One region of the Rhodovulum viride genome, then DNA from elsewhere that is predicted to be linked to it. Evidence: riboswitches for the same ligand, from Rfam matches in the RefSeq annotation. Region 1 holds a riboswitch; the other holds the start of a gene.
What was found. A riboswitch is a leader RNA that binds a small molecule or an ion and turns the genes downstream of it on or off. The one in region 1 is predicted to bind thiamine pyrophosphate.
Positions count from the first base shown of each region.

Region 1 (4,842 bases):
TCATGCAGCACGGCGACCAGACCGCCCCCGCCCATCCGCGCCAGCGCGACCTGAACGAAAAGCTCGCGGTCGTCGCGGGCGACGCGCAACACCTCGGCGGTGTTGGGGGCGCGACCCTGGGCGGCATCGGCCAGCCAGTCGCCGACCGACCGCCCCAGACCTTCGAGCCGGTCGCAGAGGTTCAGCGCCTCGCCGGTATCGGCGCCCAGAAGCTTGTTCGCCCGGGCGTTCGACAGCCGCACCGTGCCGTCGATGTCGAGCTGCAAGAGGGCGACCGGCAGCGCGTCGAGAAACCCCTCGGGCGCCTCGGCGGCCCGCGCCCCCGAGGCCTCGGGCAGGATATAGAATTCGCGCCCGCCATCGGCCATGCGAAGCTGCAGCAGGCGGCGGCGGCTTGGCCCTTCGGGGGTTTCGACCATCACCTCTTCGGTCTCGTCCGAAGCCCCGCCCAGCAATGTCGCCACGCTGTCAGGGCTTTGCCCGATCAGCGCACGCGCGGCGGCGTTGATGACCGCCAGACGCCCGGCCGGATCGAGCCGGACCATCGGCAGCGCGATTTCGGGACCGTCGGCTGCGCAGGATTCGAGCCGCCAGAGAAACAGCCCCGACCCGGCGCGTTCGACCCCGATCCGGAGCGGCCCCGAGGCCAGGCTGCGCTGCGCCGCGGCCGGAAGGCCCCGGGCGGCGGCCGAGATCAGGTCCGAGACCGCATGGTCGGGATCTGCAAAGATCGCCTGCAGCGCGCCCGCGACCGGCTGGCCGCGCACCGCCGCGACCCGGCGCTGGGCCTCGGGGCTGGCGATCAGCACGCAGCCTTCGGCATCGGTGACCAGGGTCGCGCCCGGCGCGCTGGCGCAGAGCCGCCGCAGCCGGTCCGAGGGAATGTCCGACACCGGCCGCCCGAAGAGGCGCAGCAGCAGGGCCAGACAGGCGAGCGTGCTGCCCGCCGTCAGCAATGGCGCAAAAAGCCCGGGCCAGGGCGATGTCAACGCCGCGGCAACCAGCAGAACGCCAAGTGCCAAGGCCACCCAGGCGCGGTCGGCATGGGCCGCCGCGGATCGCCGCACAGTCACCAGAACGGGCACAAAACGCAACAATGAGGCCTCCCGGGCAGAGCGTCTTGCCCACTCTTTCTCCACAGGTGTTAACCGAAGGTTAATGCGGCCCCATCGGGATGACCGAACGGCACAGGATCGCCGACCAACGTAACGTAACGCTTGTCAGCCATCGCCGCGCCGCAGGACCGCCGCATAGAATCCGTCGCCGCCATCAAGCGGGGTCAAGTGTCGCTCCGCGACCTGCGTCCAGCCCGGCGTGTTGGCAAGAAACCGCGCGATCTGCGCGTCGTTCTCGGCCGACAGGAGCGAGCAGGTGGCATAGCCAAGATGCCCGCCCGGCGCGACCAGAGCGGCCGCCCGGTCGAGAATGCCGGCCTGCAGCGCGGTCAGCCGGGTCAGGTCGTCGGGGGTCGTGCGCCATTTGGCCTCGGGGCTTCGCCGCCAGGCGCCACTGCCCGAACAGGGCACGTCGCAGAGCACCAGATCGAAGGGCGCGGCCTCGTCAAGCTCGGCGCTGGCAAGGCAGGTCACCGCGATTCCCGCCCGGGCGGCCCGGTCGGGCAGGTCGCGCATCCGCTGCGGCGCCGCGTCATGGGCATAATGCCGGGCCGTTCCACGCGCGGCCATGGCCAGCGTCTTGCCGCCACCGCCCGCGCAAAGATCGAGCACCCGCGCGCCCGGGCCAAGCGGCATCAGATCGGCCACCGCCTGCGAAGCCGCATCCTGCAGTTCGACCACCCCTTCGGCAAAGGCGCGGGACTGCTGGACGCGCCGTGCCCCGGCCGTCACCTCCAGCGCGGTGGCCGAAAGCGCATGCGGCCGGGTCTCGATCCCCTCCCCCGCCAGCAGAGCCGCCGCCTCGTCCCGGCCGCTGCGGCGCAGATTGACCCGCAGGAAGACCGGCGCGCGGTGCCTAAGCAGGTCCATCACCGGGCGGAAGGCCGGGCCGAGGCTGTCGCGAAGCACCTCTTCCAGCGCCTCGGGACAGTCGCAGGCGACCGCCTCGGGCAGATCCGCCAGGTTGGGCAGGGGGGCGGCTTCGGCCTCGGACAGCGGCGTCGGAGCGTGACCTTCGCCGGTGAAGACCGCCCCGGGGTCGATGCCGTCGGCGCGCATGCGGCCCAGCATCAGGCCGCGTCCCGTCGCCGCCCCGCCCAGCGCGGCGAAGGATCGGGCGCAGCGAATTGCGTCGAAGACATGGTCGCGGATCGCGGCCCGGTCCTTCGACCCGGCAAAGCGGTTCTGCCGCGCCCAGGTGGTCAGCAGCTTCTCGGCCGGAGCGCCCGCGCGCCAGGCATCGAGCAGCTCCGCCGCCGCCGCGATCCGCGCCGCAGGTGTCATGCGCGGCCCCGACCTGCCGGGGCGGGAACCGCCGTCGCATCATGCCCTGTCATTGCAAGCCGTCCCTTCATCCGATCCGCCCTGTCGGGGTTTGCCCGTCTTCTGGCAGCCGTGTCACCCGGGCGCAAGCGCCGCCCGAAGCCGGGGCCTTTTCATCCGCGCGCGGACGTGGTTTGGTGGCCTTGTGACAGGGGCGTCCGGATCTGCCCGGGCTGAGAAGCACCCTTAGAACCTGAACCAGATCATGCTGGCGGAGGAAGTCGCGTGCCGGGCCCGAAAGCGGGCCGATGCGGCCGTCCGATGCCAGGGGAGGACAGCCATGCCCAGCGCGAAAGAGACCCCGACCGGCGCCCGCAGCACAGAGCGCACGCCCGGCGTCCATCTTGCCGCGATGCGCGCGCGCGCGCCGCTCGTGCAATGCATCACCAATTTCGTCGCCATGAACACGGCCGCGAATGTGCTGCTGGCGGCGGGCGCCTCGCCCGCGATGCTGCATGCGGCCGAGGAAACCCTTGAATTCACGCCGCTGGCGCAGGCGCTCTCGATCAATATCGGCACACCTTCGCCGCATTGGGCCGCCGGCATGAAGGCCGCGGCCGGGGCGGCGCGGGCGGCGGGCCTGCCCTGGGTGCTAGACCCGGTGGCGGTCGGCGCGACCTCGTACCGGCAGGCGCTTTGCGGCGATCTTCTGGCGCTGGAACCGGCGGTGATCCGGGGCAATGCCTCCGAGATCCTGGCGCTGGCCGGGGCTGCCGCGCGCGGCAAGGGCGCGGACAGCGCCGACCCGGTCGAAGCGGCCGAGGCGGCGGCGCGGGCCCTTGCCCAGCGCAGCTGGGCGGTGGTCGCGGTCACCGGGCCGGTCGATTACGTCACCGACGGCACGCGCGCCTGGCGTGTCCACAATGGCGACCCGATGATGCCGAAAGTCACCGCGCTGGGCTGTTCATTGACCGCGCTGGTCGCGGCCTTCGTGGCGGTCGAGGCCGCCGACCGGGCCGAGGCGACGGTCGCGGCGCTGGCCTGTTTCGGGCTGGCGGGCGAGATCGCGGCCAGGGGCGCATCCGGTCCCGGCAGCTTTGCGGTCGCGCTGATCGACGCGCTGCACGCCATGACGCCCGAGGCGCTGGACCTCGGCGCACGGGTCGAGCCCTCATGAACCGAAACACCCTCGCCGTCTATTTCGTGACCCCCGACGGCGCCTCGCCGGATCTGGTGATGGCGGCGGTCCGGGGCGGCGCCAGCATGGTGCAGCTGCGCGACAAGCGGGCCAGCGACAGCGATCTGGTCGCGCTCGCCCGGCAGCTGAAACCGGATCTGACCCGGCGCGGCGTGCCGCTGATCGTCAACGACCGGCTGGCGGTTGTGCTGGCCTCAGGGGCCGACGGGCTTCATGTGGGGCAGTCCGATGGCGACCCGCGCGCGCTGCGCAAGGCCCTGGGACCGGGGCGGCTGCTTGGCCTGTCGGTCGAGACCCTGGCCCAGCTCGACGCCATCCCCGCGGGCAGTGTCGACTATCTGGGCGTCGGGCCGGTCCATGCGACCGCCACCAAACCCGATCACGCGGCCCCGCTGGGCGTCGACGGGCTTGGGCGGATCGTGAGCAGCACCGCCCTGCCCTGCGTCGCGATCGGCGGGCTCGGGGTCGCGGACGCGGCCGGTGTCAAGGCGGCGGGCGCCAATGGCATGGCGGTGGTGTCGGCGATTTCCGCCGCGCCCGATCCGGCGGCGGCGGCACGCGCCCTGGCCGAAGCCTGGAGAAGCGCATGATCCCCAACATCCTGTCGATTGCCGGGTCCGACCCCTCGGGCGGGGCCGGGATCCAGGCCGATCTGAAGACCATCGGCGCCAATGGCGGCTATGGCATGGCCGCGATCACGGCGCTGACCGTGCAGAACACCCAGGGGGTGCGCGGGGCAGAGCTGGTGGCGCCCGCCCTGGTTGCCGACCAGATCCGCGCGATCCGCGAGGATATCCGCATCGACGCGGTCAAGATCGGCATGCTGGGCTCGGCCGCCATCGTCGAGGCGGTAGCCGGGGCGCTGGCCGGGCTCGACGCGCCGGTGGTGCTGGACCCGGTGATGGTGGCCAAGGGCGGCGACCGGTTGCTGGCCGAAGAGGCCGTGGCCGCGCTTTCTGTGCATCTGATGCCGATGGCCGCCGCGATCACCCCGAACCTGCCCGAGGCGGCCGATCTTCTGGGCCGTCCCGAGGCGCAGGACCGCGCCGGGATGGAGGCGCAGGCCGAGGCGCTTCTGGCGCTGGGGCCGCGCGCCGTCCTGTTGAAGGGTGGCCATCTGTCCGGCTCGGACAGCCCCGATCTGCTGCTGGAACCGACCGGGCGGGTCTGGTTCGAGGGACCGAGGATCGACAGCCCGAACACACATGGCACCGGCTGCACCCTCTCGTCGGCACTGGCGACCTGGCTGGCCCGAACGGGCGAGAT
Region 1 is NZ_MUAV01000003.1:95,359-100,200, reverse strand. Features, by position in the region: gene BYZ73_RS03215 (ATP-binding protein) at 1-1,085, opposite strand, end outside; gene BYZ73_RS03210 (RsmB/NOP family class I SAM-dependent RNA methyltransferase) at 1,221-2,399, opposite strand; TPP riboswitch at 2,579-2,675, shown strand; gene thiM (hydroxyethylthiazole kinase) at 2,719-3,555, shown strand; gene thiE (thiamine phosphate synthase) at 3,552-4,166, shown strand; gene thiD (bifunctional hydroxymethylpyrimidine kinase/phosphomethylpyrimidine kinase) at 4,163-4,842, shown strand, end outside.

Region 2 (4,842 bases), on a different contig from region 1:
CTGCGCTCGGCTTCGGCCACGGCGGGCACCAGCGCGCGCAGCGCGAAGGGCAGGCTCATCGCGGCATTGACGGTCGCGGTAACCGGCAGCGCCAGCAGCCGCGGATCGGCCAGCGGGAAGAGCAGGATGAAAAGCCCGGTGCCCATCACCAGCGGGGAGGCGGCGATGGTGAGCGTGCCCGCCGCCTGAACCGCCCGACCCCGAAGGCCCTTGAGCCGGTCGATGGCGATGGCCATCGGCAGCGCCAGCGCCAGCGTCAGCGCGGCCGAGCCGAGCGCCACAGCAAGCGAGCGGAGCGCCGCCGCATAGACCGAGGGGGGCAAGCCCGCCAGTCCCGGCAGGCCGCGCAGCGTCACCATGGCAAGCGGCAGGATCAGGAACAGCGTGGCCAGCGTCAGCCAGGCCGCGTCCTGCAGCCGCAGCCACCGCCCGTCCGTGCCGAGCTGCGCGACCGGGCGACCGAGACCGGGCCCGAAGGCGCCCGGCACGGCGATCGCGAAGGCCGAAAGCGCGGCGATGACCGACAGCCCGACCTGGATCAGCGCCAGCCAGGCAGCACGGCCAAGGTCGAAATCGAAGCGGAAGGCCTGATAGATCGCCAGCTCGACCGTTGTCGCGCGCGGTCCGCCGCCAAGGGTCAGGGCGACGGCAAAGCTGGTCAGGCAGATCAGGAAGACGACCAGAAAGGCGCCGGGCAGTACCTCGCGCAGCATCGGGCGTTCGATATGGGCGAAGCGCTCGGCCGGGCCGAAGCCCAGCGCCGCCGCCAGCCGGAAGCGTTCCGCCGGAATCGCCAGCCAGCCCTGAAGCACCAGCCGGGTCGCCAGCGGCAGGTTGAAGAAGACATGGGCCAGCACCACGCCGCCCGGCCCGTAGATGTCGACCGGGCCCAGGCCCAGCGGTGCAAGGGCCGCAGACAGAAGGCCGCTGCGGCCGAAGACGGCCAGAAGGCCCATCACCGCGACGATGACGGGCAGGATGAAGGGCGCACCCAGAAGGGTGATCAGCACACCCCGTCCCGGAAAGCGGCGCCGGGCCAGCGCCCGGGCCACCGGCACTGCCAGCAGGGTGCTGAGCGCGGCCGAGGCCAACGCCTGCAACAGCGTGAACCGCACCGCCGCCAGATCGGCGACACCCAGCCGCGCGGGCCCTTCCGCGCGCAGGGCCACGGTCGCGATGGTGCCGAGGCCAAGCGCCAGCGCCAGTGCTGCGGCGCCCAGCCCCAACCCGGTGGCAGCGCCTAGCGGCTGAGCGCGTCGCGCCATTCGGCAAGCGCCTCGTCCCGCACCTCGGCCGCCTCGCCCGCCGGGAAGATCAGCGCCGTTTCGGGCCTGATCAGGGTCTCGTAGCCCGCGGGCAACCCGTTGGCGGGGGTGACGGCCGGATACATCCAGTTGGTGGTGGGGATTGCCGACTGGAACGGTTCGGTCAGCATGAAGTCGAGGAATTGCTGCGCCAGCTCGGGCTGGTCGGACGAGGCCACGATGCCCGCCACCTCGATCTGCAGGTAGTGGCCCTCGTCGAAGCGGGCGGCGGCCTTGGTATAGTCCTCTTCGGCGATCAGGTGATAGGCGGGCGAGGTGGTGTAGGACAGCACCATGTCGGCCTCGCCGTCGATGAACATGCCGTAGGATTCGGTCCAGCCCTTGGTCACGGTCAGGATATGCGGCGCAAGCCCCTCCCAGATCTCGGGCGCGCGGTCGCCATAGGCGGCCTTGACCCAAAGCAGCAGCCCCAGACCGGGGGTCGAGCTGCGCGGGTCCTGGATCACGATCTTCAGGTCCTCGGGCGCGGCGATCAGGTCCTCGAAACTGGCGGGCGGCTCGGGCAGCCGGGTCTTGTCGTAGACGAAGGCGAAATAGCCCCAGTCATAGGGCAGAAACAGCGGGTCTTCCCAGCCGACCGGCAGGTCGAGCACGGCGTCGTCGCGGTTATGCGGGGCGAACAGACCGGTTTCGGCCGCGGCGGCGGTCAGGTTGGTATCGAGCCCCAGCACGACATCCGCGTCGGTCCGGTCGCCTTCCAGCCGCAGCCGCGCCAGCAGCGCCGCGCCGTCGCCCGCGGCCACGAAATTCAGCGCGCAGCCGCACCGGGCTTCGAAGGCGTCCTTGACGATCGGGCCGGGGCCCCATTCTGCCACGAAACTTTCATAGGTGTAGACGGTCAGTTCGGGCCGCTCGTCCGCCAATGCGGGCAGGGCCGACGCGGCCAGCGCCGCGGCGATAACTTGGATACGCATGGTCCTCCTCCAAAGATGGGGGCGGCCGGGCAAGGGTGGAGATCTGTCCATGGGCCTTCCCTCCGCCGGTTCTAACCGGTTCAGGTTCAACGGGTTCGCAGGTTGCGCATCTCAGCCCCATGGGGCACCCCGAGGTGACGGCCACGCTAGCGCCCCGCCCTGTGGTCCGCAAGCCAAACTCAGGCCCCGCCCCGCGCAGTCTGGGCAAACCCCTTGAGGGGCGGGCGCCCGGCGGCTATGCCCATAGGCCAAAGGAGATCGCCCCCATGAGCCAAGAATGAGCCTGAACACCTTCGGCCATCTGTTCCGCGTCACCACCTGGGGCGAAAGCCACGGGCCCGCGCTTGGCGCGACGGTCGATGGCTGTCCGCCCGGCATCGCGGTCGACGAGGCGATGCTGCAGCACTGGCTCGACCGTCGGAAACCCGGGCAGAGCCGGTTCACCACCCAGCGGCAGGAACCCGACGCGGTCGAGATCCTGTCGGGCGTGTTCGAGGGGCAGACCACGGGCACCCCGGTGCAGCTGATGATCCGCAACACCGACCAGCGGTCCAAGGATTACGGCGACATCGCGCAGAAGTTCCGGCCCGGCCATGCCGACATCACCTACTGGCAGAAATACGGCATCCGCGATTATCGCGGCGGCGGCCGGTCCTCGGCTCGGGAAACGGCGGCACGGGTGGCGGCCGGGGGCGTGGCGCGGGCGGCGCTGGCATCGCTGGCGCCTGGGCTGACGATCACCGGCTACATGGTGCAGATCGGCCCCCATGCCATCGACCGGGCGCGTTTCGATGCCGCTCAGATCGAACGCAACCCGTTCTGGGCGCCGGACGCACAGGCGGCGGTGGAGTGGGAAGGCTACCTCGACGGGCTCCGCAAGGCGGGCAACTCGGTCGGCGCGGTGGTCGAGATCGTGGCTTCGGGCGTGCCCGCGGGCCTTGGCGCGCCGATCTATGGCAAGCTCGACACCGATCTGGCGGCGGCGATGATGAGCATCAATGCCGTGAAGGCGGTCGAGATCGGCGAGGGCATGGCGGCCGCGACCCTGACCGGCGTCGAGAATGCCGACGAGATGACCATGGGTCCCGACGGGCCGGTCTATGCCTCGAACCATGCGGGCGGCATCCTCGGCGGGATCTCGACCGGGCAGGAGGTGGTGGTGCGCTTCGCGGTCAAGCCGACCTCGTCGATCCTGACCCCCCGGCGCACGGTGACGGTGGCGGGCGAAGAGACCGAGATTGTCACCAAGGGCCGCCACGACCCCTGCGTCGGCATCCGCGCGGTGCCGGTGGGCGAGGCGATGATGGCCTGCGTTCTTCTGGACCATCTGCTGCTGCATCGCGGTCAGGTGGGCGGCAATCGGGGCCGGATCTGCTAGCGCGTCGGCGGTTACTGTCTGCGGGCCGCGGTCTGCCCCTGCAGCGCGGCAGGGGCACCGCCCGTGTCGGCAGATCCGGCGGCCGGCGCAGCATTGGGCAGGAGTCGGCTATCGCATTCTCAGAAAGTGATTTGTCGGTGATCGCAGCACAGCTTGGCTGTTTCGAAGGCCGCCCGGAGCGATCTCTGCGCTCGGGGGCGGGGCGGGAGGCACGCGCCGTTACAGACGGCAGGGCAGGATGCCGCCAGGGTACTCCCGCGGGAAGGGACTATGGAGCTTCACAGATCCGATATTTCCTGGCGGCAAGCTGCGGGCTGAATTTTACTCAGGCCGCCGGCCCGTGCAGCGTGACCCGGCCCGCACTGACACCCGCAGTCAAGCGGCTGGAAGAGGAACTGGGCGGCGACCCGTTCCAGCGGAGGGCATGCGGTCCCATCGGACCGAGCTTGGCAAGGCGATGGTCCCGCTTCTGCAGTACAGCCACGATGCCGCCAAGGCCGAGGCTGAGAGACGAATACCGCGATAGCCGGTTGCCCCGCGCTTGCCGGGGATGAAGTTCTTGCCGGTCTGGGGATGGCGCCAGCGGCTGGCCTTCTGCTTGAGACGGTTCGAGACCGTGCGGCCGCCCCATCGGGTCTCGCCGCGATCTTCGAGCCAGAAGTTGAAGGCCTCGATCAGGTCGCGGGAATGGATGAAATCATCCTCGGCGCCGGTGACGATGGCACATTCGGTCAGGAAGGCGCCCACCGGATCGCTTTCCTCGCGGTATTCGGCCGTGGCCTCCAGCACCCGTTCGGGCGGGCGGAGGGGCGCGTTCCGCTCGGCCGTGACCCGCTTCATGACGGCGAACACCGCCGGATCGCCCGGCGCGGTGCAGGCGCTGATCCGGCCCGAGCTGTGGGACTTCCTGGACGGCGCGCTGATCGAGGGCACCGCCGTCTCGGAATGGGACCGACTGGCGAAGAATACCCCGGCCGGGAACATCGCCATGACCCATAACGCGCTGGCCGCGCCCTCGGGCAATCCGCTGGCGACGGCCTCGCTGCTGACCACAGCGGCGGGCGGCGTGGCCCCGATTTTCATCGGCGCATGGGGGGCTGTGGACATGATCCGCGACCCGTTCAGCGACGCGCAGTCGGGCGGGCTCCGGATCACGGCGCTGGCCACCATGGACTTGACCGTTGGTGGGGCTCGCGGGCGCCGAGACCGTCTACGAACTCTTCGA
Region 2 is NZ_MUAV01000031.1:7,940-12,781, forward strand. Features, by position in the region: gene BYZ73_RS18650 (ABC transporter permease family protein) at 1-1,265, opposite strand, end outside; gene thiB (thiamine ABC transporter substrate binding subunit) at 1,241-2,239, opposite strand; TPP riboswitch at 2,280-2,381, opposite strand; gene aroC (chorismate synthase) at 2,517-3,617, shown strand; partial or broken gene BYZ73_RS24195 (hypothetical protein) at 3,755-3,976, shown strand; gene BYZ73_RS23900 (primase-like DNA-binding domain-containing protein) at 3,993-4,457, opposite strand; gene BYZ73_RS23905 (hypothetical protein) at 4,456-4,842, shown strand, end outside.
Region 2: linked by a shared signal. The riboswitch ahead of thiB (thiamine ABC transporter substrate binding subunit) and the one ahead of thiM (hydroxyethylthiazole kinase) in region 1 are both predicted to bind thiamine pyrophosphate.